Regions from separate parts of the Actinoplanes sp. NPDC051537 genome, predicted to be linked through region 2. Evidence: predicted binding sites of a transcription regulator. Region 2 holds the regulator's gene; the other holds the start of a gene.
The links. The regulator HrcA, encoded in region 2, represses chaperone genes, less so after heat shock. The targets are predictions, from matches to a motif close to GGTTNGCACNCTCNNNNNGAGNGTGCNAACC.

Region 1 (15,753 bases), on a different contig from region 2:
TTCAGAACGGCGATGGCCGCGTTGCCGAGACCGTCGTTCGCCGCCAGAACGCCCTTGATGTTCTTGTTCGAGGTCAGCATCTGCTCGAAGATCGTGCCGCCCTGGGCGTTGTCCCAGTCCGGAACGGACTGGTCCGGGCCCTTGACGAAGTCGCCCGAGTCGTACTTCGGCTTGAGGACCGAGTCGTAGCCCTGCTTGAACAGCGTGGCGTTGTTGTCGGTCGGGGAGCCGTTCAGCTCGGCGACGACCGGCTTGACGGCCTTGTTCGCGGTGAGGCAGTCGACCAGACCCTGGCCCTGCAGCTCGCCGACCTTCACGTTGTCGAACGACACGTAGTAGTCCGCGCCGCCGTTCAGCGTGAGACGGTCGTAGTCGATCGTCGCGATACCGGCGGCCTTGGCCTTGTCCAGCACGGCCTTGCCGGTGCCGGAGTCCAGGTTGACGATCATGAGGACCTTGACGCCGCTCGAGATCATGCCGTCGGCGATGGTCTGGAACTGCGTCTTGTCACCCTGGGCGTTCTGGATGTCGGCCTGGACACCGGCGGCGTCGAACGCCTCCTTGAGGTACTTGAGGTCGGCAGTCGCCCACCGCGCCGAGCTCTTGGTGTCGGGCAGGATGACGCCGACCTTGCCGGTGGCCGTAGTGCCGCTACCGCTGCCGCTACCGGAGTCGCTGCCCTTGTCGTCGCCACAGGCAGCCATGCTGCCGGTGGCCAACAGGCCGACCGCGGCAAGAGCGAACAGTCCCTTACGCATTCCTTGTGTCCTTTCGGGTAATCCGGGCCTTCGATCGGATTCGATGGTGTGCGCTGCCGGGAGTGTCGCTCCCCGAGACGCCGAATGATCAGGAGCTAGTTTGTTGTGCCCGGCAACGTATTCCCGTTGCGGCCCGTCGCACAAGCGGTGCACGCCGGGGATCTCGTAACCCGGCATAACAATCCGGCAACACGGCGGTGATCCAGGGATTTCGGCCCTTCCCGCAGCCTGAGCCCGGTCCCGGGCAATCGCTTCAGGTGGCTCACGTAGTGACGCTAAGTCACTCCCGTGCCCGATCTCTCCCATTCTCGGGAGAAAGATCCGTCCGGCCCGTAACGTTGTCGTAACGGCCACGGATTGATATCCCTTATGTCCGGATCGTGGCGGTAACGGCGTCGGTAAGTGCAATGAGATCACCGGGCGCGAGGGCCACCTGCAGCCCACGGCGCCCCGCCGAGATGAACATCCGGTCAAGAGCGAGCGCCGACGAGTCCACCACGGTGGGCAGCTTCTTGCGCTGCCCGAGCGGGCTGATGCCACCCCGCACGTAACCGCTGCTCCGCTCGGCCGCCGCCCGTTCGGCGAGGGCGGCTCGCTTGCCGCCGGCGGCGTGCGCCAGCGCCTTGAGATCGAGCTCGCCGGTGACCGGCACCACGGCCACCACCAGGGAACCGTCGACCTCGGCGATCAGCGTCTTGAATACCCGCCCGGGCTCGATGCCCAGCGCCAGCGCCACGAGCGCGCCGTAGTTCGGCGCGTCCGGCGAGACGTCGTAGGGGTGCAGTGTGTGGTCGACCTGCTGATCGGCCAGCACGGCGGTGGCCGGGGTGCCGGCCGCGGGCTTCCTTGCCATGGCAAAGAAATGTACTCGCGCGTGTTCTCGCCCGACGAGCGGACATTTTGCCCTTTTGCGCAGGTGAACCTGCCCCTCAGGACGCCCGGCAGAGCAGTGCCATGGGCGCGCCATCGATCCGCGTCAGCACCAAGGACGCCGCCTCCGGGCCACTGAGGCGAAGGTCGCGACGGAGCTGATCGGGCTCGAGGGCGGAACCCCGCTTGCGGATCTCGAGGCGCCCCACGCCGCGTTCCCGGAGCCGGGCGCGGAGACGCTTCAGCGAGAACGGCATGACTTCAAGAACTTCCAACCGGCGCCCGTACGGGGTGAGAGCCGCCCCGTCGGTGTAGACATACGCGATGTCGGGGTCGCCGAGCCGGCCGCCGATCGTGGCGGCGAACTCGGCCACCAGGTGCGAGCGGACCACCGCCGGGTCGGGGTCGTAGAGGAACGCCCCCACCGCGCCGACCGGCGCCCTTTCGTTGCCCGTGCCAACCAATTCGGCGCCCCCGGGCAGCAGGGTGGCCCGGCGCGGGGTGGCGGCGAGCGGGCCGCACCAGAAGGCGGCCTCGACCAGGTCGCCGCCGACGCTCACCCACTCCCCCTCGGCGCCCGGCGGCAGCAGGTCGTGGTCGATGCCCGGGGCCAGCTTCAGCACCGTGCGCGGGACCCGGTCGGCGAGGCCGGCCACGAAGTCCCACGGCGGCGAGTACGACTTCGGGTCGAACACCCGGCCACGACCGGCCCGCCGGCGGGCCGGATCGGCGAAGACCGCGTCGTAGTTCTCGACGGGCACCGTGGTGGCGTCCGCGCACTCGACCTTGACCATGGCGTCGAGACCGAGGGCGGCGACGTTGGCGGCGGCGAGCCCGGCGGTCAACGGATCGGCTTCCACCGCGTACACGCAAATGCCGGCCCGCGCCGCCGCAAGCGCGTCGGAGCCCAGCCCGCACCCCAGATCGGCCAAGGTCTCGACCCCGGCGGCCGCGAGGCGCGCCGCCCGCCGGTCCGCCACCACCGCCCGCGTCGCCTGCTCGAGCCCGGCCCGGGTGAAGAACATGTGCTCGGCCGCCGCGCCGAACTTCGCCACCGCGCGCCGGCGCAGCTCGACCTGGGTGAGCGCGGCGGCGGCCAGCTCCGGGTCGATGCCGCGGGAACGCAGCGCCGACGCCGCGGCCAGCGGATCACCCGCGCTCGCCTCGGCCGCCGAAACGGCCTCGGCCAGCGCATTCATCCCATCGGGGTCCCGCAACCGGGCTAACGTCTCGGGGGTCACGCAGGCATTCTCCCCGGCGTGACGACACTGGCACTCTGGTTGACGGAGTGCTAGTTCCGGCATAACCTCGCGATTAGCACTCTCAACATGAGGGTGCCAGCCGGAAGCCCCGACGGGCGGACGGTTAGGCACCAGGCGGACCGGCACCCGCGACGACGGCCCCGCCCGGTGGCATGAGGCATCGACCGGCCTATATCCAGGGCCGGCGGAAACCTGTACCCAGGAGGGTATGCCCGTGACTACCGCGACCAAGGTTGCGATCAAGCCGCTCGAGGACCGCATCGTGGTCCAGGCGAACGAGGCTGAGACCACGACGGCTTCGGGCATCGTGATCCCCGACACCGCCAAGGAGAAGCCGCAGGAGGGCACCGTCCTCGCTGTCGGCCCGGGCCGGATCGACGACAAGGGCAACCGCGTTCCGATCGACGTCCAGGTCGGCGACACGGTCCTCTACTCGAAGTACGGCGGCACCGAGGTCAAGTACGCCGGCGAGGAGTACCTGGTGCTCTCCGCCCGCGACGTCCTCGCGGTCATCGAGAAGTGACCTACTGACAGTGCTTGCCGCCCTGGCCCGGCTTACCGGGCCAGGGCGGTGGTGCGTGAAGGGACCTATACATGGCGAAGATTCTCAGCTTCTCTGACGACGCCCGGCACCTGCTGGAGCACGGCGTCAACACGCTCGCCGACACGGTCAAGGTCACTCTCGGCCCGCGCGGCCGCAACGTCGTCCTGGACAAGAAGTTCGGCGCGCCCACGATCACCAACGACGGCGTCACCATCGCCAAGGAGATCGAGCTCTCCGACCCGTACCAGAACCTCGGGGCCCAGCTGGTCAAGGAGGTGGCGACGAAGACCAACGACGTCGCCGGCGACGGGACCACCACGGCGACCGTGCTCGCGCAGGCGCTGGTCCGCGAGGGCCTGCGCAACGTCACCGCGGGCGCCAACCCGCTCGGCCTCAAGCGCGGCATGGACAAGGCGGCCGAGGCCGTCTCCAAGGCGCTGCTGGCCAAGGCGGTCGACGTCGACGACCACAAGGCGATCGCCAACGTCGCCACCATCTCGGCCCAGGACTCGACGATCGGCGAGCTGATCGCCGAGGCGATGGACCGGGTCGGCCGCGACGGCGTCATCACCGTCGAGGAGGGCTCGGCCATGCTGACCGAGCTCGAGGTCACCGAGGGTCTCCAGTTCGACAAGGGCTTCATCTCGCCGAACTTCGTGACCGACGCCGAGTCGCAGGAGGCCGCCCTCGAGGACGCGTTCATCCTGATCACGACGCAGAAGATCGCCAGCATCGAGGAGCTCCTCCCGCTGCTGGAGAAGGTTCTGCAGACCGGCAAGCCGCTGCTGATCATCGCGGAGGACGTCGAGGGCCAGGCCCTGTCCACCCTGGTGGTCAACTCGATCCGCAAGACCATCAAGGTCGCCGCGGTGAAGGCGCCCGGCTTCGGCGACCGGCGCAAGGCGATGCTGCAGGACATGGCGATCGCCACCGGCGGCGAGCTCATCGCCCCCGAGCTCGGCTACAAGCTCGACCAGGTCACCCTCGACATGCTGGGCACCGCCCGGCGCGTCGTGGTCGACAAGGAGAACACCACGATCGTCGACGGCGGCGGCAAGACGTCCGAGGTCACCGACCGGGTCGCGCAGATCCGCAAGGAGATCGAGGCGTCCGACTCCGACTGGGACCGCGAGAAGCTCTCCGAGCGCCTCGCGAAGCTCTCCGGCGGCATCGCGGTGATCAAGGTCGGCGCGGCCACCGAGGTCGAGATGAAGGAGCGCAAGCACCGCATCGAGGACGCCATCGCGGCGACCAAGGCGGCCGTCGAGGAGGGCACCGTCCCCGGCGGCGGCGCCGCCCTCGCGCAGATCGTTTCCGAGCTCGACGGCGACCTCGGCCTGACCGGCGAGGAGGCGATCGGCGTCGGCATCGTCCGCAAGGCGCTGGTGGAGCCGCTGCGCTGGATCGCGCAGAACGCCGGCCACGACGGCTACGTCGTGGTGGGCAAGGTCGCCGAGCTGGGTTGGGGCCACGGCCTCAACGCGGCGACCGACGAGTTCGTCGACCTCGCCGCGTCCGGCATCATCGACCCGGTCAAGGTGACCCGCAACGCGGTCTCCAACGCCGTCTCGATCGCCGGCCTGCTGCTGACCACGGAGAGCCTCGTGGTCGACAAGCCGGCCGCGCCGGAGCCGGCCGCGGGCGGCCACGGGCACAGCCACGGTGGCCACGGCCACCAGCACGGCCCCGGCTTCTGAGCAGTCAGCTGTTCCGGAAGGGCGCGCCACTCGGCGCGCCCTTCCGCTTTTCCGCCCAGCGCCGCGCCCGGCCCCAGCGTCCCGCCCGCCTCAGCGCGCCCCCCGCCCGCCGCCCGCCTCAGCGCCTCGCCCGCCTCAGCGCGCCCCCGCGCCCGCCTCAGCGCCTCGCTCCCGCCTCTTCCGCGAGCGATTCATCCGTATCGTCCGGAGTGCGCTCGCCGTGCCAGGAACGCCACAGCGACGCATACGGGCCGTTCGCCGCCACCAGCTCGTCGTGTGAGCCCAGCTCGGTGATGCGCCCGTCCTCGACGACCGCCACCCGGTCGGCGTCGTGCGCCGAGAACAGCCGGTGCGCGATCGCCACCACCGTCCGCCCCCGCAGCACCGCCGCCAGCGATCTCTCCAGGTCGCGCGCCGCCCGCGGGTCGAGCAGCGACGTCGCCTCGTCGAGCACCAGCGTGTGCGGGTCGGCCAGCACCAACCGGGCCAGCGCCAGCTGCTGGGCCTGCGCCGCCGACAGCTGATGCCCGCCCGAGCCCACCACCGTGGCCAGCTCGCCGGGCAACCCCAGCGCCCAGTCGAGCGCGTGCACCGCCGCCAGCGCGGACCGCACCTCGCCGTCGGTCGCGCCCGGCCGCACCATCGCGACGTTGTCGCGCACCGTGCCGATGAAGACGTGATGCTCCTGACTGACCAGCGCCACCTCGGTGCGCAGCTTGTCGAGCGGCAGGTCGCCGATCGCTGCCCCGCCCACCGTGATCGTGCCGCCGGTCGGCTGATGCACGCCGGCCAGCAGGCGCCCCAGCGTCGACTTCCCGGCCCCGGACGGCCCCACGATGGCCAGCCGCTCCCCCGGCTCGAGCGTGAGATCGATGCCGTGCAGCACCTCGCGCCCGGGCACGTAGGCAAACCGCAGGTCGCGCACCTCGACCCGCGCGCCGACCGGGGTGGGCGTCACGGCCGGCGCCGGCTCGGGGTCGCTCTCGGCCACGCCGAGCAGCCGGGCCAGCGACGCCGTGCCGACCTGAAGCTCGTCGAGCCAGCCGAGCAGCCGGTCGACCGGGTCGATCAGCATCTGCGCGTAGACGACCGCGGCCGTCAGCTGCCCGAGCGTGACCGCCCCCTTCAGGTAGAGCAGGCCGCCGACCAGCAGCGTCGCCACCACCGGCAGCACGTAGCCGAGCTCGACCATCGGGAACCAGACCGTCCGCAGGAACAGCGTGTATTTCTCCATCAGCCAGGTGCGGTGCAGGTCGTGGTCGGTGCGTTTGACGCGACTACGCCGGCGGCGCAGCGCGTCCACCGTGCGCGCGCCGTCGACCGTCTCGGCGAGCCCGTCGGTGACGGCCGAGTAGCGGTTGTTCTGCTCGAGATAGGCGGCCGGCGCGCGCTTCAGATACCACCGAGCGCCGACCACGATGATCGGGACGGCGACCAGCAGTGGGAGCGCGAGCAACGGCGAGACGACCACCATCGCCCCGACCACGAGCGCCACCGTGATCAGCGCGATCATCGTCTCCGGCACGGCGAGCCGCACGCACCGGGAAAGAGCATCAACATCCCTGGTCGTACGAGTGAGCAGGTCGCCGCTGCTGGCCCCCTCGACCGTGGAGAGCGGCAGCGCCAGCACCCGCTCGACGAACTCCTCGCGCAGCCGGGCCAGCAGCCGCTCGCCGAGCCGCGCCGACGCCAGGTAGGCGAAGCGGGTCAGCACCGCCTGGAGCACGACGAACCCGGCGATCAGCGCGCCGAGACGGTCGATCACCGCGGCGGCGCCGCCGTGCTGGAGGCTCTCCACCAGGTCGCCGAGCAGCCGCGGCCCGACCAGCCCGGCGATCGCCGCCAGCGCGTGCAGCCCGACGGCGCCCCAGAGCGCCCGCGGATAACGCCGGAACAGGTCGCGCACGTACCGCCGCACCTGGGCGTTGTCGGCGATCGGCAGGCGGCCGCTCACGGCTGGTCCTCCTCTTCTTCCCGCAGCACCACGCGGGCGTAGGCCGGCTCGCGATCGAGCAGGCCGTGATGGGTGCCGGTCGCGACCACCCGCCCGTCGTCGACGAAACAGACTCGGTCGGTGCGGTCGAGCACGAGCGGGCTGGACGTGCAGATCACCGTGGTGCGGCCGGCCCGCGCGGTGATCAGGCGGTCGGCGATGCGGGCCTCGGTGTGCGCGTCGACGGCGCTCGTCGGCTCGACCAGGATCAGCGTCTCGGGGTCGGCGACCAGCGCCCGCACCAGGCGCAACCGCTGCTGCTGGCCGCCCGAGAACGAGCGGCCGCGCTCGGCGACCTCGCCGTCGAGCCCGTCGGGCAGTGCCTCGACGATGTCGGTCGCCGCCGCCGTGTGCAGGGCCGCCGGCAGCAGCCCGCTGTCGTGCGGGTCGAGATCGTCGCGGAGCGGACCGGAGAACAGGTGGGCGTCGTTGTCCGCCACCAGGATCCGCTCGCGGACGGTGGCCAGCGCGAACTCGTCCAGCGGCCGGCCGCCCACGGTGCCGCCCTCGGCGAACCGGCCGAGCCGGTCGGCGATGAGCGCGGCGTCGGCGGGCTGCGCCGAGACGATCGCGGTGATCTCGCCGGGGCGGACGACCACGCCGGACGCCGGGTCGGCCAGATCGCCGGCGAGGCTCTCGGGCGCGGCCGGCGCGGGTGGATCGGGCAGGTCGGTGGTGGCGGTCAGCATGGCCACCACCCGGCGGGAGGCGACATGGCCCCGGGTGAGCTTGTCGAGGGCCTCGGTGAGCTGGCGCAGCGGGGCGACGAGGAACGCCGCGTACGCGTAGAAGGACACCAGCTGGCCGACGGTGATCTGCCCGTTCAGCGCGAAATGGGCGCCGAGCCAGGTGACCAGCACCAGGAAGATGCCCGGCAGCAGCACCTGGGCCGCCTCGAGCAGCGACTCGACCCCGGCCGTGCGGACGCCGGCCGCGCGCAGCTCCTGCGACTCGGCCCGGTAGCGCTCGGCCATCACCGCCTCGCCGCCGACGCCGCGCAGCACCCGCAGGCCGCCGACCAGGTCGGCGGCGCGGCCGGTGAGCAGGCCCTGCTGCTCGCGGGTGACCTGCTGCCGGTGATGCAGCGGCCGGATCAGCAGGCTCACCACCGCCATCAGGATCGGCACGCCGAGCACCACGACCAGGCCGAGCGGCACCGACGTGGTGAGCAGGATGACGGTCACCGTGACCACGGCGACCAGCGAGCCGGTGCCGCGGGCGGTGATGTCGATGGCGGCACCGATGGACCGGATGTCGGAAGTGCCGATCGCGACCACCTCGCCGGTGTCGAGCCGGCGGGGAAGGGCCGAGCCGAGCCGGCCCGCCTGGCGGACGGTGACCTGGACGGTCACGAACATCGCGCTGAGGAAGTTGACCACCGCGAACCGGTGGCGGGCCACTCCGGTGTAGGCCTGGCCGGCGCCGATGCCGAGCAGCGCCAGGCACCAGACGATCAGGTCGTGGCGATCGTGCCGGGTCGCGGCGTCGATGGCCCGGCCGATCAGGGCGGGGACGAGAGCCTGGCAGAGCATCCAGAGCACGGCCAAGACGATCGCGGCGGAGACGGTCAGACGGTAACGCCGGACCAGCCAGCCCAGGTAATGGGTGGCGGACCGGTCGTCGGGGGCGCCGGGGTCGGCGTCGGGCAGCTTTCGCATCAGGAACCCGACGTTACGGGCGGGGTACGACAGTTCGCGAAGCGTTTTCCCGGCCGGTGGTCAGCGGTCGACGGGGCTGAAATCCCAGACGTGCGGCGACCGGGCGACGAGCTTCGCCGGGGGCGCGGGCAGGCTCTCCGGCGTGCCGCGCCACTTCGAGATGACCACGATGCGGTGGTCGGTCGACGAGAAGACCTCACTCGACACGTGCTGCGGCAGCACCTCGATCCGAGGCACCGCCACGTCGCAGACCCAGGTCAGCAGCTCGTCGAAGCCGCTCGCCTGCGCCCGCACCTCCCACATCCGTGCGATCATGCTGGCTTCCTACCCCGCCACGCTGACCGTGGTCAATGCCATTGAGGAGTCTGCGGGCAGATCGAGACGTGAGGGCGCGACCCCGGCGGCCACCAGCCGGGAGCCCAGGGCGGCGACCATGGCCCCGTTGTCGGTGCACAACTGCGGACGCGGAACGCGTACGGCAATCTTGTGCTTTGCCGCTCGTTGCTCGGCCAACTGACGCAGTCGGGAGTTGGCCGCCACGCCACCGCCGATCACCAGCGTCTCCACCCCGTGGGCCCGGCACGCCTCGATCGCCTTGGCGGTCAGCACGTCGCAGACCGCCTCCTGGAAGCTCGCCGAGACGTCCGCCACCGGCACCGGCTCGCCGTCCCGCTCGCGCGCCTCCACCCAGCGCGCGACGGCGGTCTTGAGGCCCGAGAACGAGAAGTCGAAGCGATGCGCGGCAAGGTCTTTGGCGGCGGTCAGTCCACGCGGGAACGCGATCGCCCGCGGATCACCCTCACGCGCCCGCCGGTCGATGACCGGACCGCCCGGGAAGCCCAGCCCCAGCAGGCGCGCCACCTTGTCGAACGCCTCGCCGGCCGCGTCGTCGATCGTGGCGCCGAGCGGGGTCACACCGTTGGTCAGGTCGTCGACCAGCAGCAACGACGAGTGCCCACCGGAGACCAGCATCGCGATCGCGGGCTCGGGCAGCGGGCCGTGCTCCAGAGTGTCCACCGCCACGTGCGCGGCCAGATGGTTGACGCCGTAGAGCGGCTTGTCGGCGGCCAGCGCGTACCCCTTGGCCGCCGCCACCCCCACCAGCAGCGCGCCGGCCAGGCCCGGACCGCTGGTCACCGCGATCGCGTCGATGTCGGCCAGGGTGACCCCGGCGTCGTCGAGCGCACGCTGCATGGTCGGCACGATCGCCTCGAGGTGCGCCCGGCTGGCCACCTCGGGCACCACGCCACCGAACCGGGCGTGCTGGTCCACACTGGACGCCAGCGCGTCGGCGAGCAGGGTGTGGCCGCGCACGATGCCGACGCCGGTCTCGTCGCAGGAGGTCTCGATCCCGAGGACCAGGGGCTCGTCAGGCATTGCGCATCATCACCAGGGCGTCGGTGTTGCTGGGTTGGTAGTAGCCGCGCCGGATTCCCACCGGCTCGAAGTCGTAGGTCGCGTAGAGGTGCTGCGCCGGCGCATTGTCGACCGCGACCTCGAGCAGCGTCTGTTTGATGCCGCGCCGATCGGCCTCGCCGAGCAGGACCTCGAGCATCGCGCGGCCGACGCCCTTGCGCTGCCCGGTCCGGCGGACCGCGATGTTCTGCACCCAGGCCTCGTCGCCGGTCGCGGACAGTCCCGCGTAGCCGAGCAGGTCGTCGTCCTCGGCGGCCACGATGTAGAAGTTGTGCTGCGCGAGCTCGTTCCAGAACATCGCGGCCGACCACTTCTCGGCGCCGAACAGGTCTTCCTCGATCGGCAGCACCTCGGCGATGTGCCACCAGCGAAATCGCTCGATTCGCATCAGGTCAGCACGGGTTTGCGGCCGGCGGGCTCGACCGCGTCCGGGCGGCGGAGATAGAGCGGCGTGAGCGGCTCGCTCGGCGCGGCCGCGCGAATCCGCTCGGCCGCGAGGGCCACGAGGGCGGCGCCGGGCGGATAAAGAAGATGTTCCTCCACGGGTACGCCGAACAGGTCGCCGTATTTGAGACCACCCTCGCCGGCGACGCGGTCGAAGTCGCCCGTGACCTCGGCCGGCTTGGCCACGTCGGGCTCGCCGACCCGGACACCGTCCACATAGGTGGCGAAGTAGACCTCGCGACGGCGCGCGTCGGTGGCGACCAGCACCCGGCCCGGACCGGCGGCCCGGCCGAGCCCGTCGAGCGAGCACACGCCGTAGGTGGGGATGGCGAGCGCCTGCGCCATGCTCGCGGCCGTGGCCAGCCCGACCCGCAGCCCGGTGAACGGCCCCGGGCCGAGGCCGGCGACGATCGCCCCTATCTCCGAGACACGGACGCCGGCCTCGGCCAGCGTCGCCGCGATCTCCGGCGCCAGCTTCTCGCCGTGCGCGCGGGGGTCGACGGTGCGCCGCTCGGCGACGCCGCGCAGGCCGTCCGCGGTGACCTCGACCAGCGCCGCGGTGGAGGCGGGGGTCGAGGTGTCGAGAGCTAGAACGAGCACGTGCCGACCCTAGCGCGCGAGCCCGAACGGCCGGCCGAGTTGTCCACAGCCCCGGCTCCTAGCCCGCCAGCCCGGACAGCAGGTCGGGCTGCCCGCCGAGCTGGTTCCAGTCGATCAGGGGGCGGCCGCCGTCGGCGAGCGCCTTGTTCGCCGCGCTGAACGGCCGGGCGCCGCGGAAGCCCTCGCGATTGAGCGGGCTCGGGTGGCCGGCCTCGAGCACGACGTGCGCCGGGTTGGTCACCAGCACCGCCTTCTTCCTGGCATAACCGCCCCAGAGCAGGAAGACCACCCGCTCGTCCCGCGCGTTCAGGGCCCGGATCGTGGCATCGGTGAACGCCTCCCAGCCCTTGCCGGCGTGCGAGGCCGCGGCGCCGCCGCGCACGGTGAGCACGGCGTTGAGCAGCAGCACGCCCTGCCGGGCCCAGCCGGTGAGGTCGCCCGACGCGGGCGGCACGACGCCGACGTCCTCGGCGAGCTCCTTGAAGACGTTCCGCAGCGACGGCGGGATGCGGACGCCGTCACGCACGCTGAAGCTGAGGCCGTGCGCCTGGCCGGGGCCGTGGTACGGGTCCTGGCCGAGGATCAGCACCCGCGTCTCGGTGGGCGGGCACAGCCGGTAGGCCGCGAACAGGTCCTCGATCGGGGGATAGATGGCGTGCTCGGCGTACTCGGCGGCCACGAAGGCGCCCAGCTTCGCGGTGGCGTCGGCGTCGAGGAAGGGGGCCAGCTCGTCCCGCCACTCGGCCGGCAGCAGGTCAGGCAGGTTCACGTGGTCTCCAGTTCTTCGATGCGCTCGGCCCACTCGCCGCCGTGCGGGACCAGCTCCACCACCCGGGTGTCGTCGTCCAGCCGGTCGATGCGGACCTGCAGGTATTCGTCGTTGAGCCGCTCGACCAGCCCCGCGCCCCACTCCACGACGGTGACCGCGTCCTCGGCGGAGGCGTCCAGGTCGAGATCGTCGATCTCGGCGCGCGGGTCGGGCCGGTCGCCGAGACGGTACGCGTCGGCGTGCACCAGCGGAACCGGACCACGATGCACCCGCGCGATCACGAAAGTCGGCGACGTGATCGGCCCGGTCACCGCCAGCCCCGCCCCGATGCCCTGCACCAGCGCGGTCTTGCCGGCGCCGAGCGGCCCGGAGAGCACCACGAGATCGCCGGCGCGCAGGAGGCCGGCCAGCCGGCGCCCGAACGCCCGGGTGTCCTCGACGGCCGCCAGCCGCACCGTCTTCACGAGATCTTCTCCACCTTCACGAGATCTTCTCCACGAACGGCAGGATCGCGGCGTTGACCTCGTCGGCCTTCTCCAGCATGACGACGTGACCGCTGTCCGCGATCGTCACGAGCCGCGCGTCGGGCAACCGCTTGATGATCTCGTCGGAGTGGCTGACCGGGGTCAGGTAGTCCCGGTCACCGACCACGACCAGCACCGGCACGCCGCGCAGCGCCGCCAGGGCCGGGTAGCGGCTGTGGTTGTAGAGCGTGTTCAGGTATTTGGTGAGCGTCTCGACCGACGTCTTGGAGTTCATCCCCTCCACGAAGGAGACCAACGACGGACTGGGCTTGGCGTCGCCGAACCCATACCGCCGGGTGAGCAGCCAGGCCAGGTCGGAGGAGGCGAACCGGGCCCGGTCGATCGCGCCGCCGCCGAGGTGCGCGGCCGTGCCCCAGAGCGGGAAGAACGGCGCGCTGGCCCGGGCGACCAGCGACGGCAGGGCGAGCTTGGCACGGTCGATCAGCCGGGCCGAGGTGGAGATCAGCACGACGCCCGTGACCCGGTTGCCGAACCACTCCGGGTACTTCTCGGCGAACGCCATGATGGTCATGCCGCCCATCGAGTGCCCGACCAGGATGATGTGGCCGTCCGGCACGGTCGCGTTCAGCACCGCGGCCAGCGACTCGCCGAGGCCGGCGATGTCGTAGTTGCCGGACTTGAGCTTGCTGGACCGGCCGTGGCCCGGCTGGTCGTAGAAGACCAGCCGATGGTCGCCGCGCTCGGTGAACATCTTCCGCTGGAAGTAGAAGGTGCCCATGTCGAGCGCGAAGCCGTGCACGAAGACGATCGTCGGCTTGCTGGTGGGCGCCTTGGGCTCGACGACCTCGACGTGCAGGTGGGTGCCGTCGGCGGCGGTGACGGCGAGCTCCGCGTCGCTGGGCGAATCGGTGAACGGCTCATCAACGTACGGGTCGCCGGGCGCGTTGACCGACCGGCGCACCAGCGTGCGCTCCACCGCGAACGCCGTGGCCAGCCCCGCCGCCACCAGGCCGACCGCGGCCCCGGCGATGCCGACCTGCTTGGCCCGCCGGCGCGGGATCTTCGGGCTCACGCAGGCACCCCCGCCGGCCGGCGCACACTCTTCCCGCTCACGCCTGCACCCCGGCTGTGCCGTCGTAGAGGCGTGGGACGCGGGTGCTGCCGAACCGGGTCACGATCTCGTAGTTGATCGTGCCGACGACCTCGGCCCAGTCGTCGGCGGTCGGGCCGCCGTCGTCGCCGGGGCCGAACAGCGTCGCCACGTCGCCCGCCGCGACCTCCTCGTCGCCGACGTCGAGCACGATCTGGTCCATGCAGACGCGGCCGGCCACCGTGTGCCGTTTGCCGCCGACCTGCACCGGCCCGGCGTTCGAGGCGGCGCGCGGCACGCCGTCGGCATAACCGAGCGGGACCAGCGCCAGCGTCGTCTCCCGCTGGGTGAAGTAGGTGTGCCCGTAGGACACGCCCTGCCCGGCCGGGACCCGCTTGGTCTGCGCCACCCGGGCGCGGGCGGTCATGGCCGGCCGCAGCCCGAACGTCTCCCCCGCGATCGGCGATAGCCCGTAGACGGCGATACCCGGCCGCACCAGGTCGTAATGGGAGTCGGGCCTGGTCAGCGTGGCCGCCGAGTTGGCGATGTGCCGGTAGCGGGGACTGATGCCGAACCGCTCGGCGACGGCCAGCCCGTCGGCGAACGTCGCCAACTGGTGATCGATCGTCTCGTGGCCGGGGGCATCCGCGTACACGAAATGGCTCCAGACGCCGACCACGTCGATGTCGCCGTCGGCCTGCGCCTTCGCCGCCGCCTCCAGAACCGCCGGCCATTCGGCCGGGGTGGCGCCGGCCCGAGCCAGCCCGGTGTCGAGCTTCAGATGTACGCGCGCCTGCCGTTCCGCCCGGCGCGCGGCCCCGACGAGCTCCTCGACCAGCGGGACCGTGCTCGCCGAGAGGTCGATGCCGGCCGCCACGCCCTCGTGCAGCGGCATGCCCGGCGAGTGCAGCCAGGCCAGCACGGGCGTCTCGATCCCGGCCCGCCGCAGGGCGAGCCCCTCGTCGAGGGTCGCCACGCCGAGCCAGGCGGCCCCGCCCGCGAGCGCCGCCCGGGCCGACGGCAGCATGCCGTGCCCGTAGCCGTCGCCCTTCACGACCGCCATCACCTCGGCGGTCGTGCCGGCGCGCATCAGCGCCACGTTGTCCCGGATGGCGTCCAGATCGATCCGAACCTCGGCCTGCCACATGATTCCCAGCCTACTGATCGTTGGGTTCTACAAGAGCGCGGCGAGAGCCGGCCGCAGCGCCGCCGCCACGTCGGGCGACGTCACCGGACCGTCCTCGGCCGCCCAGCGCCCGGCGAGCCCGTGCACGTACGCCGCCGCGACCGCCGCCCGTTCCGGCGCGAGACCCGCGGCCAGCAACGAGCCGAGCAGCCCGGCCAGCACGTCGCCGCTGCCCGCGGTGGCCAGCGCCGAGCTGCCGGTCGGGTTGGCCCAGACCTCGCCGGCCGGGGTCGCCACGATCGTCCGGTCGCCCTTGAGCAGCACCACCGCGTTGATCCAGGCGGCCAGGCGGCAGGCGGACGCGGCTCGGTCGGCGCCCGGCGACTCGCCCGCCAGCCGTTTGAACTCGCCGTCGTGCGGCGTGATCACCAGGGGCGCGTCGCGGCGCAGGTCGTCGGCGTGCGAGCCGTCCACGAGCAGGGTCAACGCGTCGGCGTCGAGCACCACGGGTATCGACGTCGCCAGGACGCTGCGCAGCGTCGTGCGGGCCGCCTCGTCGGTGCCGAGGCCGGACCCGCACACCCAGGTCTGCACCCGCCCGGCCGCGCCCACCTTGTTGACCGCGACCACCGACGGGTGGGCCCGCACCACCTCGGCATGCGCACTCCCGGCATATCGCACCATGCCGGTCGGGCCGGCCAGCGCGCCGCTCACCGAGAGCAGCGCGGCGCCCGGATATTTGGCCGAGCCGGTCGCGATGCCGACCACGCCCCGGGTGTATTTGTCGCTCTCCGGCCCCGTGGACGGCCACCAGGAGACGATGTCGTCGGCGTCGGGCACCCGCACGGCCGGGTCGGCCCGCAGCACCGGGCCGAGCCCGATGTCGACCAGCTCGACCTGCCCGCAGAGCACCGCGGCCGGCCCGAGCACGTGGGCCGGCTTGAGGCAGCCGAAGGTCACCGTCACGTCGGCGGTGACCGCCTCGCCCGGCACGTCGCCGGTGTCGACCGCGACGCCGCTCGGCACGTCGACCGCCACCAC
Region 2 (15,753 bases):
GCGGATCTTGCAGGGCCTCGGCGGCCGTCGACCAGGCGGACAGGGCGGCGTCCAGCTCGGCCGGCGGCCACGGCAGGGCGGGCATGTGGCCGTCAATCGCGTCCAGACATAGGACGAAAAAGCCGGAATCGGCGAGCGTCCATCGCGGCCGGGGTGCGCTGATCTGCTCGGGCAACGCCGAGGTCAGGGCGGCTTCCCGCGCGTACCACCCGGATGTGGGGTTGGTCAGTGGCGCGGCCTTGACAAATACCCGCAAGCCGGTCGAAGTCGTGAGAATCGCGGCGAAGGCGCGGGTGAAGCCGCCGCCGGCGCTCTGCGCGCGGACGACGGGGGCGCCGAGGCGGGCGGCGATGGTATTTCTGAGCGATTCCGGCAGGTCAGACCAATTCGGGCGTACGGCCGTAGCACCGTAAGCGATTTCGGGCAGGGAGATCGGCCGCACCCGTCCATCCTGCCGTCCCCGATTTTGTCGTACCCCCCTGGCAGGATCCTGCCCATGAGAACCGACGACTTCTGGGCGGTCATCGGCCGGGCGACCGCCGATCGGCCCGCTTCCCCGGGTGAGGTGGCCAAACGCGCCGCCGCCGACCTGGCCACCCGCGACCCGGAAGAGATCGTCGCCTGGGCCCGCCACCTCGACAAGGTCATGGTCGCCTCGGGAACGCAAGACCTGTGGGCGGCGGCTTACCTGATCAACGGCGGTTGCTCCGACGAGGGCTTCGACGGCTTTCGCGGCTGGCTGATCGCGCACGGGCGAGAGGCCGTGGCGCGATCCGTGAAATCGCCCGACTCGCTGGCCGACGTTCCGGCGGTGCGGGCCGCCGCGGAAAACGGGGCGGTGTTCGAGGCGGGAGAGGTGCTGACGATCGCCGAGGAGGCCTATCGGCAGGCGACCGGGTCCCGGATGCCGCTCGGGGAAAAGCCGGTGACCAGGCCGGACGCGGCCGACCTGTGGGATTTCGACAACGAGGAGGAGATGCAGAGGCGATTGCCGCGGTTGTCGGCTTTGTTCCTCGAGCCGCCGGAGTAGGTGGCTCGAGCCGTGGCCGGAGAGGCGGCCACGGCGTGGGAATCCGGGTCGAGCGTGGGGAGCGCTCGGGGGAGACTCGGGCTCATGGAGGCTGGACAGGGAACGGTCGCGGCGGTCAGTTGTAACGACACCTACGCGTTCACGAAGCCGGTGCGGCACGAGATCGTGCTGATCGCCGGGGTCGGAGTGGCGGGCGACGTGCACGCGGGTGTGCACGTGAAGCATCGGGGCCGGGTGCGGGCCGATGCGACGCAGCCCAACTTCCGGCAGGTGCACCTGATTCAGCAGGAGTTGTTTGCCGAGGTCGGCGCCAAGGGATACGCGGTCGCGGCGGGCAATCTGGGCGAGAACGTGACGACGAGCGGCATCGACCTGCTCGCGCTGCCGGTGGGGACGATCTTGCGGTTCGGTCCGGCGGGGACGGCCGGCGGTGGCGCGGAGACGGCTGGCGGTGGCGCGGAGACGGCCGTGGAGGCCATGGCGGGTGGGCGTGGGCACACCGCGGGGTTGGGCGCGGCTGCGGCCGACCGGGGCGGGCTGAGACTGGCTGAGGCGGGTGTTGGCGGGCTGGGCGCGTCCGCGACGGTGGGCGGTGCGGGGCTGGACGCCGCTGCGGCTGCGACGGCGGACGGTGCCGGGCTAGGCGCCGGTGCGGCTGCGATGGCGGAGGGCGCGGGCTCGCGCGCGACGGGGGCGGCGGAGGGTGCTGGGCCGGACGTGATGGCGGTCGGCGGTGCCGGGCTGGGAGCCGGGGGGACGCTGGCGGCTGTGCTCGAGGTTGCGGCGGCGGCCGAGCTTGATGCGGCTACCGCGGCGTCGGCGGTGGCTCTTGCGGCCGCGGCGGCTCGGGATCGGGCTCGGGGGGACGATCCGCGGCCGGCGATCGTGCTGGCTGGGCTTCGGAATCCGTGTGCGCAGATCAACGTGTTTCAGAAGGGGCTGCTCAAGGAGGTCATCGGGCGGGGCGCGGACGGTGACGTTGTCTACAAGGCGGGCGTCATGGCGGTTGTGCTGCGTGGTGGGGCCGTTCGGCCGGGTGACGTGGTCTGTGCCGAGCTGCCGCCGGCTCCGCATGCGCCGCTTGAACGGGTGTGATCGGGGCTCGCACGCGGGCGTGGGACGATAGAGCGTGCCGGTCTTTGCCGGCGACCTCCGCGCCGGCTTATCGGCGGCGCGAAACGGGCCGGCTCATCGCCGGCGCGAATGCCTGTTGCCGGTGCTACCGCCGGCGGTGGATCGCTCGAGGAGACCGGTGGTCGCTCGAGAAGACCGCCGACCGGTGGATCGCTTGAGAAGAACGGAAGATCGTGCCTGGACCGCTCGACCCTGCTGTGAATGTGATCGGGAATACCGACCCGAGTCGCATCCGCAACTTCTGCATCATCGCCCACATCGACCACGGCAAGTCGACGCTGGCCGACCGGATGCTGCAGATCACCGGGGTGGTCGACCCGCGTCAGATGCGCGCTCAGTATCTCGACCGGATGGACATCGAGCGCGAGCGTGGCATCACCATCAAGTCGCAGGCCGTGCGCATGCCCTGGGTGGTTCGTGAGGGCGACCAGAAGGGCGACTCGGCCGTCCTCAACATGATCGACACTCCGGGGCACGTCGACTTCACGTACGAGGTGTCGCGCAGTCTCGCCGCCTGTGAAGGTGCGGTGCTGCTCGTCGACGCGGCGCAGGGCATCGAGGCGCAGACGCTCGCGAACCTGTACCTCGCGATGGAGAACGACCTCCACATCATCCCGGTGCTCAACAAGATCGACCTGCCGGCCGCGCAGCCCGAGAAGTACGCCGAGGAGCTGGCCAAGCTGATCGGCGTCGACACCTCGGCGGTGCTGCGGGTCTCCGGCAAGACCGGCGTGGGCGTGGAGCATCTGCTCGACGAGATCGTCCGGCAGTTCCAGCCGCCGGTCGGCGACGCCCAGGCGCCGGCGCGAGCGATGATCTTCGACTCGGTCTATGACGTCTATCGCGGCGTGGTCACGTACGTCCGGGTCATCGACGGCCGCATCGAGGCCCGCGACCGGATCAAGATGATGTCCACCGGCGCCGTGCACGAGCTGCTCGAGATCGGCGTCGTCTCGCCCGAGATGGAGAAGGCGGGCGCGCTCGGCGTCGGCGAGGTGGGCTACCTGATCACCGGCGTGAAGGACGTGCGCCAGTCCCGGGTCGGCGACACCGTCACCGGGAACATCCGGCCCGCCACCGAGCCGCTGGGCGGCTACAAAGATCCGAAGCCGATGGTCTACTCGGGCCTCTACCCGATCGACGGCTCCGACTACCCGGCGCTGCGTGACGCGCTCGACAAGCTCAAGCTCAACGACGCCGCCCTGGTGTACGAGCCGGAGACGTCGGCGGCGCTCGGCTTCGGGTTCCGCGTCGGCTACCTCGGCCTGCTGCACCTCGAGATCATCGGCGAGCGGCTGGAGCGCGAGTTCAACCTCGACCTGATCTCCACGGCGCCGAACGTGGTCTACCGCGTCTACACCGAGGACGCGGAGGAGAAGGTCGTCACCAACCCGAGCGAGTTCCCGACCGGGAAGATCGCCGAGATCCACGAGCCGGTCGTGCGGGCCACGGTCCTGGTGCCGAACGAGTACGTCGGTTCGGTCATGGAGCTGTGCCAGAGCCGTCGCGGCAGTCTGCTCGGCATGGAGTACCTGTCCAGCGAGCGGGTCGAGCTCCGCTACACGCTGCCCCTCGCCGAGATCATCTTCGACTTCTTCGATCAACTGAAGAGCAAGACGAAGGGGTACGCGTCACTCGACTACGAGCCCTCCGGCGAGCAGGTGGCCGACCTCGTCAAGGTGGACATCCTGCTGCACGGCGAGCCGGTCGACGCGTTCAGCGCGATCGTGCACAAGGACAAGGCCTACAACTACGGCGTGACCATCGCCAGCAAGCTGCAGAAACTCATTCCGCGGCAGCAGTTCGAGGTGCCGATCCAGGCTGCCATCGGCGCCCGGATCATCGCGCGGGAGACGATCCGGGCGATCCGCAAGGACGTGCTCGCGAAGTGCTACGGCGGTGACATCACCCGTAAGCGCAAGCTGCTCGAGAAGCAGAAAGAGGGCAAGAAGCGGATGAAGATGGTCGGCCGCGTCGAGGTGCCGCAGGAGGCCTTCATCGCCGCGCTGTCGACATCCGACTCGGTTGACACGAAGGGTGCGTCCAAAAAATAAGTCGGTTTGGTTTCTGCGGTACTCGGGAAATCTGGGGCTCGACGGACGCAACGGATGCTCCACCCCCGAGGAGGAACCTCATGACTGTCACCGGCATCATCACCGCGCTTATCGTCGGTCTGATCATCGGTGCGCTGGGCCGCTTGGTCGTGCCCGGCAAGCAGAACATTCCCATCTGGCTGACCATGGTCATCGGTATCGTGGCGGCCCTGCTCGGCACGGTTCTGGCCCGGGCGTTCGGCGTTGCCGAAACCAAGGGCTTCGACTGGATCGAGCTGGCCTTCCAGGTGGTTCTGGCCGCGGTCGGTGTGGCGCTGGTCGCCGGCATCGGCAGCCGCCGCCGCCTTACCCGCTGACGCGAGCAGCTCGCCTCGGCGAGAAGTTTGTGGCGAGGCAGGCAACGACGCTTGTCGCGAAGCAACCAACTGGCTGAGGCGGGCTGTGAGCCCACGGGGACAAGCAATTCTCCCCACATGTGAATAACGAAAAGCGCCGGGCCTGGTTCAGGTCCGGCGCTTTCGCGTGCGTCAATTTCGCGAAGGGGGAGAGGGGGCCGTGCGAAGAAGAAGGGCGCAGGTCGGGAAGGGCGAAGGCCGGAATGCAGGGAAGGGGAGAAGGGAGGCGCGGCGAGGCCAAGAAGGGGGAGGGGAGGGCGCGCGGCGAGGCCAAAAGGGGGAGGGGAGGGCGCGGCGAGGCCAAGAAGGGCGGAGGGAGGGCGCGGCGAGGCCAAGATGGGGAGGGAGGGCGCGGCGAGGCCAAGAAGGGGAGGGCCGAGGTCGCGGCGAGGCAAGGGAGAAGAGGGCGGCGCCTCAGTAACGGAACTTGTGCTGCGCGCTGCGGCGGTTTACCCATGCGGGCAACTCGTCGACGTGGTCGCGGTGGGGGTGGCGGTCGACCGCGTCGTGGGCGCTGGTCACGTTGCGCATCGTTACCACGTAGCCGCGGACCAGGCGGTCCTCGCGGAGGTCGCGGTAGGTGGCCTCGATCATGATCTGGGACTGGTCGGTGCGGCGGAGCGAGCAGAACAGCGTGCCGTCCCCGTTGGACTGGAAGGCGCGCCCGACCTCGGCTCGGTCGTCCGGGTGAACCAGGTCGCTGAGCGTGGCCAGCGGCGACAGCGCGTCGTCCCCGAGCAGCTCGTGCACGGCGGGGCTCGCGTACCGGATGCGCTGGTCGTCGTCGATCACCAGCATCAACTCGGCCGTGTTTCCGATCACGGTCCGCAGGTATTGATCGCTGTCCCGCCGGCCGACGGCCTCGACCAGGCCGATCCGGTCGAGGGCGAGCGCCGCCTGCCCGGCCAGCACCTCGACGGCGTCCCGCGTGGCGATCAGCGCCTCGCGGCGGGCCGTCAGCACCAGCGCGCCCCCGCTCGGCCGGGCCACCGACATCGGCTCCAGCCACAGCGGACAGACCAGGGTGGTCTCGTCGGGATCCGCGCCGACCAGCCAGCTGCGCTCGTGCGGGCCCGACGTGGGCGCCGGGGGCACGGCGGCGTCGTCGGTGGTGAAGACGACCCGCGCCGGCTGGGCGGGCATCAGCTGGGCGACGGCCGCGTGGACCGCCTCCTCGACGGCGGGCGCGTCGGCCGCGGCGACCAGCGCGCCGCTGGCCGTGCGCAGCGCCCGCTCGCGGCTCGCCGCCTGGCTGTTCTGCGAGATCGAATCGGCCAGCCGGGTGATGGTCAGCAGCAGCGTGAGCCCGCCCGCCACCGCGATCACCACGCCGTCGCGGACCGTGCCGCTGAGCGCCTCGATCAGCAGCACCACGGGCGGGGTGGCCACGGCCGCGCCGAGCAGCGCCGCCCAATGGCCGCGCCACGGGGTCGGGCGTGGCGACATCGGCCGCGTCAGCTGGGTCATCGACGGATGCAGGGCGGCCAGGCCCCACGTGACATAGAGGACGATGTAGCCGACCTCGGTGATCTTGCCCGGCGCCATGGGATAGACGATGTCGCTGATCAGCATGCCGACCGAACCGGCCAGCAGCAGGTACGCCGAGACGTTGCGCCCGGCCGCCAGGACCAGGCGGGCGGCGACCCCGGCCAGAAGCAGGTCGCCGATCACGTCGGCGGCCGAGATCTTGCCGATCTGGCCGCTGCCGCCGATCACGAAGACCCACACGACCAGCAGCGTCGAGCACGCGGCCGCGAGCAGGTCGATCAGGCGGGCGCGGTCGACCAGCAGCGAGCCGCCCCGGGTGAACTGGAGCAACGCGGCCGCGACCAGCACGAACATGGAGAGGTAGCAGGCGTCGGCGGCGGACATCGCGTGCGTCGCGTAGAAGATGTCACCGATCGCCAGCGAGGCGATCGCGCCGGCCAGCAGCACCCACGGCCCGACACGCGTGGGACGGTGCCACCGGACGCCGCTGATGATCGCCAGACAGCTCGCCGTACCCAGCAGGATCCATTCGATCGCCCTCGACACGTCCTACTTAGTACCAGGGCAGTAGCTATCTGTCCATGGCGCTATATACGCTGCGCTATCACCGAGAGCAATCCGAAACTGGGAGCGTTCCCGATCGTCCGGAACGGACTTTGTCGACGTCAGCTGAACACTTGGGCGATGACCTGACGCTCGTCGACGCCGGCGTCCGCGGTTACCGGCTGCCATTTCCCGTCGGGGGCGTGCCATTCGAGATCGGCGAAACGTACCCGTTCGAGGCCGGTGTCGGAGGCGTGCGAGACGAGCCAGTGCGCGTACCGCCAGCCGGTGCTCGCATCGGTGACCGCCACTGTCAGGCCCGCCGCCTGGGCCGCGGCCGGCGTCTTGGCGAGGCCCTTGCCCCAGTCCAGCTTCAGCCCGTTCATCAGGGCCGCCGCCGCGGCCGCGCCGCGCAGGACGGGCGATCCGGTCACCGTGCACGCGACGGCCCCGGTGGCCCGGCCGGTCAGGGCGCGCGCCAGCACCGCGGACTCGTCGGCCCATTTCTCGTACGCGTTGGGATAGGCCGACCGTTGCACCTTCTGAGCCGCGTCGGTGACCCGCATCTTCTGCCAGCCCTTGACCTTTTTCAGCGCGGTGTAGAACTTGTCGGCCGCGTAGCGCGGGTCCTGGATCTTCTCCGGCGTGCCCCAGCCCTGGCTGGGCCGCTGCTGGAAGAGGCCGACCGAGTCGCGGTCGCCGTCGTCGAGGTTTTCCAGCTTGGACTCCTGGAGCGCGGTGGCCAGCGCGACCACGACGGCCCGCTCCGGCATGCCGCGGCGGATGCCGACCGCGGTGATAGTCGCGGCGTTGGCCATCTGCACCGTGTCGAGCGTGACCTCACCATCGGCGCGAACGGTGCACTCGGGCCCGATCGTCGGCAACGGGATCTTCCCGGACATGCCGCGCATGGCGACGACAATCCCCAGCGTCCCGGCGAGCGCGAACAACGCGAGCACCGCGATCGGTGTCTTGCGCACTCGCACCTCCCCGGGGACTCAGGCAACAAGGGTAAACAACGACGGCCAGAGTGAGCTGTTACTGGCCGGAGCGGCGCGGGACCCACGATGCCGGGCGCTTCTCGCGGAACGCGGTCACGCCCTCGACGCCCTCGGCGGAGCGGAAGTACCCGCCCGAGCGCTCGGAGAGCTCGGCCAGGTCGGCCCGGATCGACGGGCCCGGCGCGCGGCGCAGGAGTTGCTTCGCGCCGGCCAGCGCCAGCGGTCCGCCCCGGATCAGGGCGTCGCAGTAGGCGGCGATCGTCGCGTCCAGACCCTCGGCCGGCACCGACTTCGTGACCAGGCCGATCTCCTGGGCGCGCACGCCGTCGAAGACGTCGCCGGTCAGGTAGAGCTCGGTGGCGGCGCGCGGGGCCAGGCGGGGCAGTACGGTGGCGCTGATCACGGCCGGGATGACGCCCAGGCGCACCTCGGAGAAGGCGAACGTCGACTCGTGCGCGCAGACCGCGATGTCGGCGGCGGCGATCAGGCCCAGGCCGCCGGCGCGGGCCGGGCCGCCGACCCGGCAGACCACCGGCTTCGGGAACTCCCACAGGGCGGCCAGGATGTCGGCCAGCTTCTCGGCCGGCACCCGGCCCGCGGCCCGCGCCTCGGCCGTCTCCTTGAGGTCGGCGCCCGAGCAGAAGACCGAGCCGGTGTGCGACAGCACGACCACGCGGACGGCCGGGTCGGTGACGGCGGCCGAGAGGGCCTCGAGCAGCTCGGTCATCAGGGGCGTGGAGAGGGCGTTGCGGTTGGCCGGGCTGTCCAGGGTCACGGTGGTCACCCCGGCGACGGTGGCGGTACGGACCAGATCCATGGCGAGACCCTAACGGGGTGCGTGCACACTTGACGGATGGCCGGCGCACTTCCCGATGGCGAACCCGTACCCGCGGACGGCTCGCTTCCGCCCGAGGCGGCGGCTGATGCCGGTAAAAACGGATTTGCGGTGTACGTGCACGTGCCGTTCTGTGCCAGCCGATGCGGCTACTGCGACTTCAACACCTACACGGCCAGTGAGCTCGGCAGCGGTGTCAGCCGCGAGACCTACGCCGACTCGGTGCTCGCGGAGTTGGCAAGGGCCCAAAACACGATAAAACCGGAAAAGGTGGACACCGTGTTTGTCGGGGGCGGCACCCCGACCCTGCTGAGCGCCGACGACCTGAGCCGCATCCTCGAGGGCATCGACAAGGCGTGGGGCCTCGCGCCGGACGCCGAGATCACGACCGAGGCCAACCCGGAGTCGGTCGACCCGCAGTATCTGCGCCGGCTGCGGAGCAACGGCTTCACCCGGATCAGCCTCGGCATGCAGTCGTCGAGCCCGGCCGTCCTGCGGATCCTCGACCGCAAGCACACCGCGGGCCGGGCCCCGCAGGCGGCGCGGGAGGCGCGCGAGGCCGGGTTCGAGCACGTCAACCTCGACCTGATCTACGGAACGCCGGGCGAGACGGCGGACGACTTCGCCGCGTCGCTCCGCACGGTCGTCGACGCCGGTGTCGACCACGTCAGCGCGTACGCCCTGATCGTCGAGGACGGCACCCGGATGGCCGCCCGCATGCGCCGCGGCGAGCTGCCCTTTCCGTCCGACGACGTGGCGGCCGATCGCTACCTGGCGGCCGAGGCGGCGCTGACCGAGGCGGGTTTCGGCTGGTACGAGGTGTCCAACTGGGCGACCAGCGAAGCCGCGCGCTGCCGGCACAACCTGCTCTACTGGACCGGCGCCGACTGGTGGGGACTCGGGCCGGGCGCCCACAGCCACGTCGGCGGGGTGCGCTGGTGGAACGTCAAACATCCGGCGGCGTACGGGCAGAAGCTCGCCGCCGGGGTCTCGCCCGGGCACGCCCGGGAGATCCTCACCGACGAGGACCGTCGCGTGGAGGACATCATGCTGCGGGTACGCCTGCGCGACGGCATCCCGCTGGCCCGGGTCGACGCGGCCGGCGCCGAGCGGGCGCTGGACGACGGGCTGCTCGACCGCGAAGCGTACGGGCGCGGGAAGTTGATTCTGACCTTGCGCGGCCGCCTGCTGGCCGACGCCGTGATCCGTGACGTCGTGTGAGAGGTGAATGCGCCGGGCCCCCGACCCGGCGCTGCCACCTACTTGATGATCTGAACCGTCATCGGGTAGTTGTACGGCTCGTTGTTGCTGGCCTTCACGCCGGCGATGACGCCGAAGATGATCGCGATGAGCCAGGCCACCGGGCCGATGATGAAGCCGATGACCAGGCAGGTCGTCGCCCATCCGACCAGCGCGATGATCGACCAGAGGATCTGGAAGTTCAGCGCCTTGACCGCCTCGGCGCGCACCACCGGGGACTGGTTGCCCCGGGCCAGAAGCACGATCAGCGGCACGATCCAGCCCGAGCAGCCACCACCGAGGAAGGCGCCGGCCGCGCCGCCGAAGTGGTTGATCAGGATCCAGTTCTTGTCGTCGAGACCGGAACCGGGCGGCGCCGGGTTGTAACCGCCGCCGCCGTACGGCTGCTGCGGCGGGGGGTTGTAGCCGCCACCGGGCGGCGGGTTGTATCCCCCACCGGGCGGCGGGTTGTAGCCACCGGCCGGCGGCTGGTTGTAGCCACCGGAGGGCGGCGGCGCGTAACCTCCCGGCGGCGGGGGCGGTGACGACGGCGGCGGTGTCGAACCGGACGTCGGCTCGTTGCCCCCATAAGGGTTGAACGGCGCGGTGGGGTCGTTAGGGCTACCTTCACCGGGCGGGCGAGGTGGTTCAGTCATGGCTGACACCGTAGGACCGCAGCTCAATACGGTCGAGGGCGACATGCGGTACGAGTCGATGAATAGACAGTCCACTCGATCATCGCGTTGCCGCGCGCGGCGACGTAGACTGGCACTCTGTCATGGGGAGTGCCAGGTGCGTACCGAGGGAGGGGTCATATGAGTCTGGATGACCGCAAGCTCGAAGTGCTGCGGGCAATCGTCGAGGACTATGTCGAGACGCAGGAGCCCGTGGGCAGCAAGGCCCTGGTCGAGCGGCACCAGCTCGGCGTCTCCCCGGCCACCGTGCGCAACGACATGGCCGTGCTCGAGGAAGAGGGCTACATCCGCCAGCCGCACACCAGTGCCGGCCGGGTGCCCACCGACGCGGGCTATCGCCTGTTCGTCGACCGCCTCTCCAAGGTCAAGCCGCTCAGCCCGGCCGAGCGCCGGGCGATCGAGCGCTTCCTGATCGGCGCCGTCGACCTCGACGACGTGGTGCATCGCACGGTGCGGCTGCTCGCCCAGCTGACCCGGCAGGTCGCCGTCGTGCAGTACCCGTCGCTGGCCCGCTCGAGCGTGCGCCACCTCGAGCTCGTGCCGATCTCCACGACCCGGCTCATGCTCGTGATGATCGCCGACACCGGCCGCGTCGAGCAGCGGCTGGTCGAGCTGCCCGGGCCGGTCCCCGCCGACGACGTGACCGATCTCCGCCGCAAGGTCAACGAGAAGCTCGCCGGGCAGCGGCTCGCCGACACCCCGCCGCTGGTGCAGGGCCTGGTCGACGACTGCCCGCCCGGTCACCGCGGCACGATGGCGTGCCTGGCCAGCGTGCTGCTCGAGACCCTGGTCGAGCGCAGCGAGGAGCGTCTCATGCTCGCCGGAACGGCGAACTTGACACGGGGCGGTGTGCTGGACTTCCAAGGCACGCTGCGGCCGGTGCTCGAGGCGCTGGAGGAGGAGGTCATCTTGCTCAAGCTCATCGGTGACCTCGAGCCGAGCAAGACGCGCGTCCGGATCGGCGACGAGAACGAGATCGACAACCTGCGGTCGACGTCCGTGGTCAGCACGGGTTACGGCCCGGGCGCGACTATCGTGGGTGGGCTCGGTGTGCTCGGCCCCACCCGGATGGACTACCCCGGCACCATCGCCACGGTGCGCGCGGTGGCACGCTACGTCGGCGACCTGCTGGCACAGAATTGAGGACTCCGAACCCCGTGGCCAAGGATTACTACGGCATTCTCGGCGTGAGCCGGGAGGCGACCGACGACGAGATCAAGCGCGCCTATCGCAAGCTGGCTCGGCAGTACCACCCGGACGTCAACCCCGATCCGGAAGCGCACGAGAAGTTCAAGGACATCAACGCGGCGTACGAGGTCCTCTCCGACGACCAGAAGCGGCAGATCGTCGACCTCGGCGGCGACCCGCTCGCGCCCGGTGGCGGCGTGGGTCCCGGTGGCGCCGGCGGTCCGGGCGGCCCGTTCGTCGGCTTCCAGGACATCATGGACGCGTTCTTCGGCACCGCCGCCGGTGGTGGCGCCCGTGGTCCGCGCCCGCGCACCCGGCCCGGCGCCGACGCGATCCTGCGGCTCGAGCTCGACCTGGTCGAGACCGCCTTCGGCGTCGAGGCGCCGATCACGGTCGACACGGCGGTGCTGTGCACCCAGTGCTCCGGCGCCGGCACCGCGCCCGGCACCCACCTGGCCACCTGTGAGACCTGTGGCGGCCGTGGCGAGGTGCAGAGCGTGCAGCGCACGTTCCTCGGCCAGGTCGTCTCGTCCCGCCCCTGCTCGACCTGCCAGGGCCACGGCACGATCATCCCGCACCCCTGCCCGACCTGCGCCGGCGACGGCCGGGTGCGCACCCGCCGCTCGCTGACCGTGAAGATCCCGGCCGGCGTCGAGGACGGCATGCGCATCCGCCTGGCCCAGCAGGGCGAGGTCGGCCCCGGCGGCGGCACGGCCGGCGACCTGTACGTCGAGATCCACGAGCGGCCGCACGACGTCTACTCCCGCAAGGGCGACGACCTGCACTGCCGCGTGACGCTGCCGATGACGGCCGCGGCGCTCGGCACCCGCCTGACGATCAAGACGCTCGACAGCGAAGAGGCCATCGAGGTCAAGTCGGGCACCCAGCCGGCGTCGACGCTGCGGATTCGCGGCAAGGGCGTGCCGCACCTGCGCGGTCAGGGCCGGGGCGACCTCTTCGTGCACCTGGACGTGAGGACGCCGACCAAGCTGACCGCCGAGCAGGAGCGCATGCTGCGCGAGTTCGCCAAGACCCGCGGCGAAGACGTGGCCGAGCTGAGCAAGCAGGGCGGGTTCTTCAGCCGGATGCGCGACGCCTTCAACGGTCACTGATCCGGGTACGCTCCGTCGCCCCACCCGCTCGGCCCTTTCGTGGCCGTCGAGCGTGGTCCGGCGGGGATCGAGCAGGCCGGGGAGGTCCTCCCAGACGTCGGTGAGGCGCTCGCGGTTGTCCTCGTCGACGAAGCCCGCGGGGCCGGCGTCGACCCCGAGCCCGAAAAACTCGCCCGCGCCGAGGTCCAGCGGGTCCTGACCGGCGGAGGGGGCCAGGCCGTAACAGCCGTCACCGCCGGAGATGTCGAGCACCGCCGTCGCGCAGGAGAACGACCGTGTAGGGGGCGCCGGACTGGTCTCGTGCTTCGGCGGCCGCCCGCGAGATCGGATTGACGAGGCCGTCGTCCCAACCGTCGGCGTATACCGCCGCGAGCGTCGTTCCCATGGCCGGTGATCCTTGAAGGCGGACGACCTCTGGCGCGTATAGGTGAGCAGAGCTGCGCGTGGGCCGCCCGGTCGGCGGGCGGCCCGTCACGGCCAGCAGCGGTCAGGCGGTCCGGCGGGCGCTCATCGGGCGGGCGGCCCGTCACGGTCAGCAGCGGTCAAGGCGGTCCGGCGGGCGCTCATCGGGTGGGCGCACATCGGGCGGACGGCCCGTCACGGTCAGCGGGCGGTCGGCCGGCCTTTCAGCGGGCGGTCGAGCCAGCGACCAGCGGGCGGTCGGCCGGCCTTTCAGCGGGCGGTCAGGCCGGCGATCAGCTGGCGGTCCAGCGGGCGGTCAGCGGGACGCGAGGGTGCGGCCCGCGTGGCCGGCGGCCTCGTGGGCGGCCTTCTTCAGCAGCTCGGCGGCCTCCAGGAACGGGTCCATCGCCGGGTTGACGCCGGCCAGGGTCAGCTCCCGCTCGACCAGGGTGAGGTCGGCGCCCCAGACGTCGGCGACGATGCGGCGCAGGTATGCGGTGTTGTGGTCCCAGCCCTCGCGGGGGGTGCCGGGGCCGTAGCCGCCGCCGCGGGTGGTCAGCACGATGGCGGGCTTGCCCTCGAGCAGGCGCTCGCCCTGGCTGCCGCCGGCGATGGCCAGGTCGATCCAGACCTTGGCGTGCTGGGAGACGCCCCAGTTGTAGAGCGGCAGGGCCAGGATCACGGCCTCGGCGTCGCGCAGCTCGGCCGCCAGCGTGGCGCTCAGCTCGGCCGCCGCGCGCTGCTCCTCGGTGCGCTGCTCCTCGGGCGTGTAACCGGCGTGGATGCCCGCGGCCCAGGCGTCGGCGGGCAGGGGGTCGGCGCCGACGTGGCGGCGCACGAACGTGGTCTCCGGCCGGACGGCCAGCCACTCGGCCTCGGCCAGGTCGGCGAGCTCGCTGCTGGCCGAGTGCGGGCCCATGATGCTGGCGTCGATGCGAAGAACGGTCACGGCGATAGCTCCCTGATCTGGGGGTGTTGAATGTTCAACACCGCCTCGTCCTGAAGCTTGCCACGGCCGGTGTTGAATGTTCAACACGGGTACCCTGTAGTGGTGACAAACACCACGACGCCGACGCCGGACGACGAGGTCTTGTGGCTGACCGACGATGAGCGCGGGGCCTGGATGACCCTGATCTCGCTGCTGATGACGCTGCCGACCGCGATCGACACCCAGCTCAAGCGCGATTCGGGCCTGAACTTCTTCGAGTACTCGATCCTCTCCGCGCTCTCCCGGCCGCCCGGTCGTCCGGTGCGGATGAACGCGTTGGCCCTGTTCGCGGGCGGTTCGGCGTCACGCCTGTCGCACGCGGTCAGCCGGCTCGAGCGGCAGGGCTGGGTGCGGCGCGAGGTGCGCGACGGCGAGGTCCGCTGCACCGAGGCGATGCTCACCGAGAAGGGGTTCGCCATGCTGGCCGGGGCCGCGCCGGGGCACGTCCGCGAGGCCCGGCGGCTGGTCTTCGACGCCCTCACGCCGGAGCAGGTGGGTCACCTTCAGCTGATCACCCGCCAGCTCCTGCAGGCGTCCGGCCCCGAGGTCGCGGTGGCACTGGACCAGGCGATCGCCGAGGCGGCGGTCGAGGGGGAGGCGGCCATCGACCGGGTCATCGTCGGGGCGGCGGCCGATTCGGCCTGCACCGAGCACCGCGATTGAGAAAGATCCGCCGGGCGTGGCTCTGGCTGGTCAAGAACACGCTCAACCGGGTCACGGTCCGGATGGCCCGCGCGGGACGCGGTCCCTTCGCCCTGGTGCGCCACGAGGGGCGAAAGACCGGGCGGCCGTACGAGACCCCGCTGCTCCTGGCCCGGATCGGTGACGACTTCGTCGCCGAGCTCACCTACGGCCCGGACGTCGCGTGGTATCGCAATGTCGAGGCCGCCGGTCGCTGCCGGGTCGTCGTGCGCGGGGTGGAGTACGAGATCGATCGGATCGAGCCGTGCCCGCCGGAGAAGGGGCTGCGCGCTTTCGGCAATCCGGCCGCGACGGTGCTGCGACTCATGCGTCGGCGTGAATTCCGATTGCTGTGCCGAAAGGCATAGCGGTACCACCGGGCCGCGCGAGAGTCGCGCTGCGGCCGTTCGTGGCAGAGGGTCGCGGTGCTCGGCGGGACTCGTGCCGTCGCGTACCTCCGCGTGAATTTGAATCAGATTTTTGCTCGCGCCCGATCGATCAGCAGGGGCATGAGCTCGCCGCGCCAGGTGTCGAGGTGGACCTGGCCCGAGGACATGCCGCCGTGGGCGAATTCGGCGCGGTAGACCGACGGCGAGATCTCGGTCGCGAGATCGACGCCGACGATGCGGTTGAAGGCGTTGTAGAGCATGGCCTCGGCCTCGCCGAGCGTGGGCGGCAGATAGGTGCCCTGCAGGTGATCGCGCATTGCCTGCCAGACCCAGGGGTCGCCGCGCAGGCCCCAGCGGTCGGGTTCGGGGTCGAACAGGTCGTCGGTTTGCTTCATGAGATCAGGTTGGCACCGCTCGGGTCGTGCCGCACGCCGAGTTGACAGATCGACTATCATCTATGTTTTCGAGCCGGCGTTCCACTCCCCGGCGCTGGGAAGTGGAGGCCTTTCGTGCTGCGTTCCGCCCGCCTCGCCATCGGGGCATTCGTCGTCGCGCTGACCCTGTTGTTCACGGCCGGGA

Region 1: a site for HrcA is predicted at 2,941-2,971, ahead of groES (co-chaperone GroES). Genes of this name have one in related genera too.

The regions. Positions count from the first base shown of each region.
Region 1 covers NZ_JBVJIU010000020.1:124,340-140,092, forward strand. Annotated here, with positions in the region: gene ACZ6TB_RS39035 (sugar ABC transporter substrate-binding protein) at 1-758, opposite strand, end outside; gene ybaK (Cys-tRNA(Pro) deacylase) at 1,126-1,611, opposite strand; gene ACZ6TB_RS39045 (class I SAM-dependent methyltransferase) at 1,688-2,827, opposite strand; gene groES (co-chaperone GroES) at 3,099-3,413, shown strand; gene groL (chaperonin GroEL) at 3,485-5,131, shown strand; gene ACZ6TB_RS39060 (ABC transporter ATP-binding protein) at 5,289-7,085, opposite strand; gene ACZ6TB_RS39065 (ABC transporter ATP-binding protein) at 7,082-8,782, opposite strand; gene ACZ6TB_RS39070 (hypothetical protein) at 8,843-9,097, opposite strand; gene tsaD (tRNA (adenosine(37)-N6)-threonylcarbamoyltransferase complex transferase subunit TsaD) at 9,107-10,159, opposite strand; gene rimI (ribosomal protein S18-alanine N-acetyltransferase) at 10,152-10,586, opposite strand; gene tsaB (tRNA (adenosine(37)-N6)-threonylcarbamoyltransferase complex dimerization subunit type 1 TsaB) at 10,586-11,242, opposite strand; gene ung (uracil-DNA glycosylase) at 11,301-12,011, opposite strand; gene tsaE (tRNA (adenosine(37)-N6)-threonylcarbamoyltransferase complex ATPase subunit type 1 TsaE) at 12,008-12,466, opposite strand; gene ACZ6TB_RS39100 (alpha/beta fold hydrolase) at 12,492-13,568, opposite strand; gene alr (alanine racemase) at 13,606-14,733, opposite strand; gene ACZ6TB_RS39110 (NAD(P)H-hydrate dehydratase) at 14,761-15,753, opposite strand, start outside.
Region 2 covers NZ_JBVJIU010000018.1:150,956-166,708, reverse strand. Annotated here, with positions in the region: gene ACZ6TB_RS37265 (phosphotransferase family protein) at 1-442, opposite strand, end outside; gene ACZ6TB_RS37260 (DUF4240 domain-containing protein) at 497-1,030, shown strand; gene ACZ6TB_RS37255 (MOSC domain-containing protein) at 1,115-2,125, shown strand; gene lepA (translation elongation factor 4) at 2,338-4,218, shown strand; gene ACZ6TB_RS37245 (GlsB/YeaQ/YmgE family stress response membrane protein) at 4,299-4,574, shown strand; gene ACZ6TB_RS37240 (PAS domain-containing protein) at 5,028-6,647, opposite strand; gene ACZ6TB_RS37235 (hypothetical protein) at 6,767-7,630, opposite strand; gene ACZ6TB_RS37230 (enoyl-CoA hydratase-related protein) at 7,683-8,462, opposite strand; gene hemW (radical SAM family heme chaperone HemW) at 8,499-9,701, shown strand; gene ACZ6TB_RS37220 (DUF4870 domain-containing protein) at 9,740-10,375, opposite strand; gene hrcA (heat-inducible transcriptional repressor HrcA) at 10,535-11,557, shown strand; gene dnaJ (molecular chaperone DnaJ) at 11,572-12,714, shown strand; partial or broken gene ACZ6TB_RS37205 (DUF4241 domain-containing protein) at 12,814-12,966, opposite strand; gene ACZ6TB_RS37200 (hypothetical protein) at 12,944-13,099, opposite strand; gene ACZ6TB_RS37195 (FMN-dependent NADH-azoreductase) at 13,433-14,065, opposite strand; gene ACZ6TB_RS37190 (MarR family winged helix-turn-helix transcriptional regulator) at 14,168-14,767, shown strand; gene ACZ6TB_RS37185 (nitroreductase family deazaflavin-dependent oxidoreductase) at 14,764-15,153, shown strand; gene ACZ6TB_RS37180 (hypothetical protein) at 15,258-15,569, opposite strand; gene ACZ6TB_RS37175 (GH12 family glycosyl hydrolase domain-containing protein) at 15,684-15,753, shown strand, end outside.